2 regions of the Paenarthrobacter sp. TRD_SC_7 genome follow, and region 1 is predicted to be linked to the other one. Evidence: predicted binding sites of a transcription regulator. Region 1 holds the regulator's gene; the other holds the start of a gene.
The links. The regulator LexA, encoded in region 1, represses DNA repair genes until DNA is damaged. The targets are predictions, from matches to a motif close to TCGAACANNTGTTCGA.

Region 1 (3,278 bases):
TGCCCGCAAGCACACAGCCATCACGGTCGACGCCCTCAACGCTGCAGCGGAGCGGTTGGATATGGCCATCGCCGGCGTGCCCAACGGGCTGTTGGCCAATGGCCTCAACGACGAACAGCTCGATTGCCTGGACCAGTTGCGGGATGCCACGCGCGCTGCCCTCTCGGATTCGAAGACGGATTCGTCAAACACAGTCGACGGCGGACGGCAGCTGGCGCGTTCACGGCTCATGCTGATCCTGGAATTGTGCGAGCGAATGCTGGCCGCCAAGGAGAACCGTGAAGTGGTCTGGTTCTCCCGGAACAGCACGTTCGACCCGCAGCAGGGCTATTCACAACCGGACGAAACTGCCCCGGCCTTGATCAACATCGCGCCGCTCAGCGTTGCCGGACGGCTTCGCGAAGGCCTCTTTGCCGGCCACACCGTGGTGCTGACCTCCGCCACGCTGGCCATCGGCTCGGCTTTCGAACCGGCAGCAGGTGGCCTCGGCCTCATCGGCGACGGCGCCCCGAGCTGGACCGGGATCGATGTGGGTTCGCCCTTTGACTATCCCAAACAGGGTGTCCTGTATGTGGCGAAGCACCTTCCAAAACCCGGTCGTGGTACTTCGCCCGAGGCGCTCGACGAATTGGAAGACCTCATCCGCGCGTCCGGCGGGGGAGCCCTGTGCCTGTTCTCGTCACGGCGTGCGGCCGAAGAAGCAGCCGATGCCATGCGGCTCCGGTTGGACGTGGATATCCTCTGCCAAGGCGAATCCACTATGGCGGCCCTCGTAAAGCAATTCGCGGATGAGCCTGACACCTGTCTCTTCGGAACCATGTCACTGTGGCAGGGCGTAGACGTTCCGGGTGGCTCATGCCGCTTGGTGGTAATTGACCGCATTCCCTTCCCGCGGCCCGATGATCCCCTGATGACTGCGCGATCCCGGGCAGTCGCGCAATCAGGTGGGAATGGCTTTATGGCCGTATCAGCTACGCATGCTGCCATTCGACTGGCGCAGGGTGCTGGCCGCCTGATCCGCTCCACGGGTGACAAGGGAGTTGTAGCGGTGCTCGACTCACGGCTATCGACGGAACGCTATGGAGGCTTCCTGCGTGCCGCCCTGCCGCCGTTCTGGGCGACAACGGACCGCTCAGTGGTGCGTGGCGTTTTGGAGCGTCTGGGGTCAGCTAAAGCCCCGTAGGGCGCCTGCTCCCGTTGGAGACCTGCTGGTGTCCAGGGGGAGCAAACGCCTAGAGGGAGCGCAGTACCGAAACTACCTTGCCCATGATGGTGGCTTGATCGCCGAGGATGGGTTCGTACTGGGTGTTTTGCGGGAGCAGCCATGTATGACCGTCCCGCTGCCGGAAGGTCTTCACGGTTGCCTCGTCATCCAGCAGGGCGGCGACGATGTCGCCGTTGATGGCGTCGTTTTGGCGACGGACCACCACCCAGTCACCGTCACAGATGGCGGCATCAATCATGGAATCGCCGGCTACCTTCAGCATGAACAATTCGCCATGCCCCACAAGTTGCCGGGGGAGCGCAAGCACGTCTTCCACTGTCTGGTCAGCCAGGATCGGACCACCGGCTGCGATGCGGCCAACCAGCGGAACCATGGCGGTATCGCTGGCACTAGCGAGCTCAGTTACGGCAAGGCCACCCGCGCTTCGAAGGGTGGTAGGCGCTTCCACGCCCGGAATGGGCCCACCATCAAGGGTCAACGGCATCAGGACTTCCATGGCGCGGGGACGCTTGGGATCCCTGCGGAGATAGCCAAGCTTCTCCAATTGTGACAACTGATGAGTGACGCTCGACAAACTCGCCAGACCCACAGTGTCACCGATCTCACGCATGCTGGGCGGGTAACCGTTGTCATTGACCGACCGCTGGATGGTCTCCAGGATCTTCTTCTGCCGGACAGTCAGGCTCTTGGGACTCTTTTGAGGCTGCTGGCTCCGCAGGGGTGCCCCGCCGCCTGTGGCTTTCGCTGCCATGTTCGCCAATGCCTTTCCATTCCGCCCCGAAGGTTGCCGGGGATGTTGGGTCTGCAAAAAATGTCAGACCCTCCTGTTCCACTGAAACAGTGCTGCTTCTTCACTCAAACGTAGGGCAGGCACAAGCGTTTATCAAACATTTGTTCTAGCGAGTCTCGACACCGTTCGTTGATAAGTGCTAAAAATGTCATAGCAAGGTTCGAATATGTGTTCTATAAACCTGATACTGAAGCCGGATGTTCGAACAGAGTGTTCGAACATCCGGGATCTGAGGACGGGAACGCAAAGAATTGGCCGCCAAGCTCCGGGCACCCCGGAACCTGGCAATAGCTCAGAAGGGCTCAGCTCATGTCCGCAATCACTACGTTCGCTGATTTCCGCACCACTCAGGCACCCGCTCGCCTGCGTCTCACCCGACGGGGACGGATTGTCTTCTTTGGCATCCCGGCAATGCTGTTGGTGGCGGCGCTGCTGACCCTCGCCGGTTTCATCAACTCCCCGGCCAAGGCGTCGGACTCCCAGTCCCAATTGCGTCCGCCCGTTGCAGTCACCGTCACTGTCCAGCCGGGTCAATCCCTTTGGGGCATTGCCGGCGCGGCCGCTCCGGAGCGGGACCCGCGTGATGTCATCGCGGAGATCATCCAGCTGAACGACCTCCGTGGCGGCCGCATTCTGCCCGGCCAACAGCTGTTCGTCCCTGCAAACTGAGTCGTCCACCGTCCGCAGGTACCGATCGCCTGGCGTCACAGTTAGTCGGCAGTCCCGGCCGCCCCTTAAACTGTGTTGGTGAGTGACCAGCTTGAGCGACTTGACCGACTTCCCCTCCGGACCAACCTGCGTGGACTGAGCCCCTATGGCGCACCGCAGCTTGATGTCCCCATCCTGCTCAACGTCAACGAAAACACTCATGGTGTACCGGCGGATGTCCAAGCCGCCATCACCGAGGCTGTCGCCGCTGCGGCCACAGGACTGAACCGCTATCCGGACCGCGAGTTCACTGAACTCCGAGAAGCCCTGGCCGAGTACCTTGGCCACGAACTTTCTCCGGACAACATCTGGGCCGCCAACGGATCCAATGAGGTCCTGCAGCAAATCCTCCAGGCATTTGGTGGACCGGGACGCAAGGCGCTCGGTTTCCCGCCCACGTACTCCATGTACCCCCTTCTGGCGAGTGGGACGGACACGGAGTACGTCCGCGGAGTGCGTGCTGACGACTACGGGCTGGACGCCGAATCGGCCGCCGCGCAGGTTCGGGAAACGGGTGCCAACATCGTATTCCTGTGCTCACCGAACAACCCAACC
Region 2 (3,278 bases), 240 kb from region 1:
GCCTCCATCGTCTTGCCAGTCGGCAATGCCGCACGGCCATTCGTCATCTTATTCCTGGTGGTCGCGTTCGTAGGCTCCATGCAGACATTCCTCAACATTGCCGTCTGGGTGATGCTGTCCGAGATCTTCCCGCTGCATGTTCGCGGCTTCGCGATCGGCCTGTCGGTGTTCTGCCTCTGGATCGCCAATGCCCTCCTGGGCCTTTTCTTCCCCACGCTGGTGGCCGGGGTCGGGATCACAGGAACGTTCTTCCTCTTTGGGGTTGTTGGAATCCTTGCCCTTATTTTCATCTACACCCAGGTTCCCGAAACTCGTGGACGCACGCTGGAGGCGCTCGAAGAAGATGTGACCACCGGAGCCATCTACTTGGTGCACAAGAGGGAATCGGCAGGAGTTTCCTAACTTTTCCGTACAGCCGCACCCCGTTCGCCGGACTTTCCACAGCCCCGCGGGCGGGGTTGGCGGACCTCGATTTAGGATCGATCACGTTCGGCTGTGACGGCAGATGCCGGACCGGTCTGCCGCTGCAGCTATGGGCTGAGCGGGCCTCATGTCTATCAGCAAGTGAACCGGATACACGTCAGGTGCCGGTTAAGGCACTGGAGAACCCGAGACCGGCCAGGCAAACCGGTATGGGACGTCGTTGAGTCATCGACCTGCACGCCCACGCTCGACCTCGGCGAGCTGATTGCTGGCGCAGTCACGCTCGACCCCTCATCGCCGCCGGTTCCTGAGTCCGACCGCGTGGCCCTGCTCGTTTCGGAGTTCGACTGCAATTCAGGGCAGAACGCCGAAGGTCGGGTGGAAGTCGTCAAGCTCACCGAAACCGAAACTGAAACCGAATCCGAGGTCGAGATCGTCCTAGGCGTGCGTCCGTCCGGAAAGCATTTGGCCTCGTGCCAGGGAAACCCAGCGACACCATTCACAGTCGAACTCCAACGACCACTCGGTACCCGAACAATCATGAATGCCGCCGTTCTGCCCGCCCGGGAGATCACCGCACCACCGTTACCGCCCAGAATCGACGGATAGCTTCATTCGCCTGCTTATCCGGCGCCGCCCTCTAAATCAGCGACTGTTCCGCACCAGGAAATTCGAAGCTTGTTGGGCCCGGCACTTCTAGGACGAGACCGAATCCAAGGCCTCCTGTTTGCCGGAGCATCGTGCCTCTAGTGCAACTTGATGGAGTGGTTTCTTTGTCAGGGGCCGGCGGTACAGTAGAGGTATTCGAATATATGTTCGAATGCGCGGCGTGTCTGGCACTGAAACAGCGGCTCGCGTGCTATCGCCGAGCCAGGGAGGGAAATGTCCAAGCCAGCACTCATGCACCGGATGCAGGAGATCGCCCATGTGGATATCAACTGCTTCTACGCCTCCGCGGAACGGGCCTTCAATCCCGCATTGGAGGGCAAGCCGCTGATCGTCCTTTCCAACAATGACGGCTGCGCCGTGACCCGGTCTCCGGAGGCCAAAAAGCTGGGGATAGTGCTGGGGGAGCCGTGGTTCAAGCTTGCTCCACGGGCCAAGGAATGGGGGCTCGTTGCACTCTCAAGCAACTACGAACTGTATGGAGACATCAGCTCGCGGGTCATGGAGCTCCTGGCCCGGTACTCAGCGTGGCAGGAGGTGTACTCCATCGATGAGGCATTCCTCGGAGTAAAAGGGACACCAGAAGACCTGCTGGAACTGGGACGGACCATTAAAGCTGCCTGCCAGAGACATGTCGGGGTACCCGTCTGCGTAGGAATTGCGCGCACCAAGACCCTTGCCAAGCTGGCCAACAAGTGGGCCAAGCACAATCCAGCCTTCAAGGGGGTGTGCCGTTGGGACTCCATCCCGGAAGCCCAACGCAACGCACTCATGGCGCGGCTCTCCGTGATCGAGATCTGGGGCGTGGCCACCAGGCTCACCAAACGCTTGAATGCGATGGGAATCTTTTCGATCCTGGACTTGGTCCGCGCGGACCCCGTGGCGCTGCGGGACAAGTTTTCCATCGTCATGATGCGGACCATTTTGGAGCTGCAGGGCACACCCTGCATCCCCATGGAGGAGGAGCGGATCGGGCGGGACCAATTGATCTTCTCCCGCTCCTTCTCCACACCGATCACCACGGCAGCTGAGCTGCGGCAGGTGCTCAGCGTTTACGGCCAGATGGCCAGCGCCAGGCTGGCCAAACATGATCTCCAAGCCAAACTGCTGACAGCCTTTGCAGCAACATCGGTCTATAACCCGAACGACAAATCCTTCCCCACCGTCAACGTCAAGCTGCCCATGCCCACCTCGGATCCTGTGTTGCTGACCAAAGCCGCGCACGCTCTGGTGCCAAAGATCCAGGAAGGCGTGAGGTACGCCAAGGCCGGGATCATGGTCATGGACCTCCGTCCCAGCGGCAACCAGAGACCATTGGAGATCTTCGAGAACCGGCACGAAGAACGGGGGATCGGCCCATTGCTGGAGCAAGTCAGCAAGCGGTATGGCCGCGGCTCCATCGGTTTGGGGCATGCGGGCATCAGGGGCGGCCCGGACTGGTCCATGAAACGCGACATGCTCAGCCCCCGCTACACCACCAACTGGGACGAACTTCCCTTGGTGAAGGCGGCATAGCGTGTCCGGGAATCTAAGCCCGCAGCCGGTAGCCGCGCTTCACCACGGTTTCCACGAGCTTGCCGTCCGGAAGGGAGGACCGGAGCCGGCTCACCGTCATGTCCAAGGCGTGCACGGAACCACGGAGATCCAAAAGGTCAGAGAGCGCCTCGCGGGACAGGACAGCCCCACCCGCGCCGAGCAGCGCTCGCAGCAGCAGGAGGGGAGCCGGTGCAAGCTCCACTACTTCACCGTTGATCCGCAAGCAGCGCCCTCGCAGCTCGATGGTGGCGCTCTTGGTCTCCAAACGGCGCACGTGGTTCAGGGACAGGTGTTCGGTCACCAGACGGATCAGTGCGCCCATGCGGTAACGGTCGGGAATCAGTGGCGTCAGCCCGGCGTCGACCAGCGGCTGTGCGGTAACCGGTCCAACGGCCGCAACAGTCACCGGCCCTTTGAGGGCCTCGATGAGCTGGCGGTAGAGTCCCATTTCGTGTGCGGTGCTCCACATCGCGTCCACGGCCGGGGCGCTGGTGAACGTCAATACATCGAGGTTGCCGCTGACTACGGCTTCGATCAGGCGCGGCAGTTTGTCTTCGCCGTCGGGCTTCACCCAGCGGTACGGGGTCACCGTAAGGACGGTGGCCCCGGACATCCGGAGCCGTTCCAGCTGGCGGACGTCCGTGTAGCCGTGC

Region 2: AC0J5Z_RS16775 (Y-family DNA polymerase) is a predicted target of LexA. The motif match lies at 1,228-1,243, and genes of this name have one in related genera.

Annotation. Positions count from the first base shown of each region.
Region 1 is NZ_CM149587.1:3,269,884-3,273,161, reverse strand. Features, by position in the region: gene AC0J5Z_RS15770 (ATP-dependent DNA helicase) at 1-1,183, shown strand, start outside; gene lexA (transcriptional repressor LexA) at 1,233-1,976, opposite strand; gene AC0J5Z_RS15760 (LysM peptidoglycan-binding domain-containing protein) at 2,325-2,684, shown strand; gene AC0J5Z_RS15755 (histidinol-phosphate transaminase) at 2,763-3,278, shown strand, end outside.
Region 2 is NZ_CM149587.1:3,505,531-3,508,808, reverse strand. Features, by position in the region: gene AC0J5Z_RS16780 (sugar porter family MFS transporter) at 1-402, shown strand, start outside; gene AC0J5Z_RS16775 (Y-family DNA polymerase) at 1,306-2,604, shown strand; gene AC0J5Z_RS16770 (uroporphyrinogen-III synthase) at 2,618-3,278, opposite strand, start outside.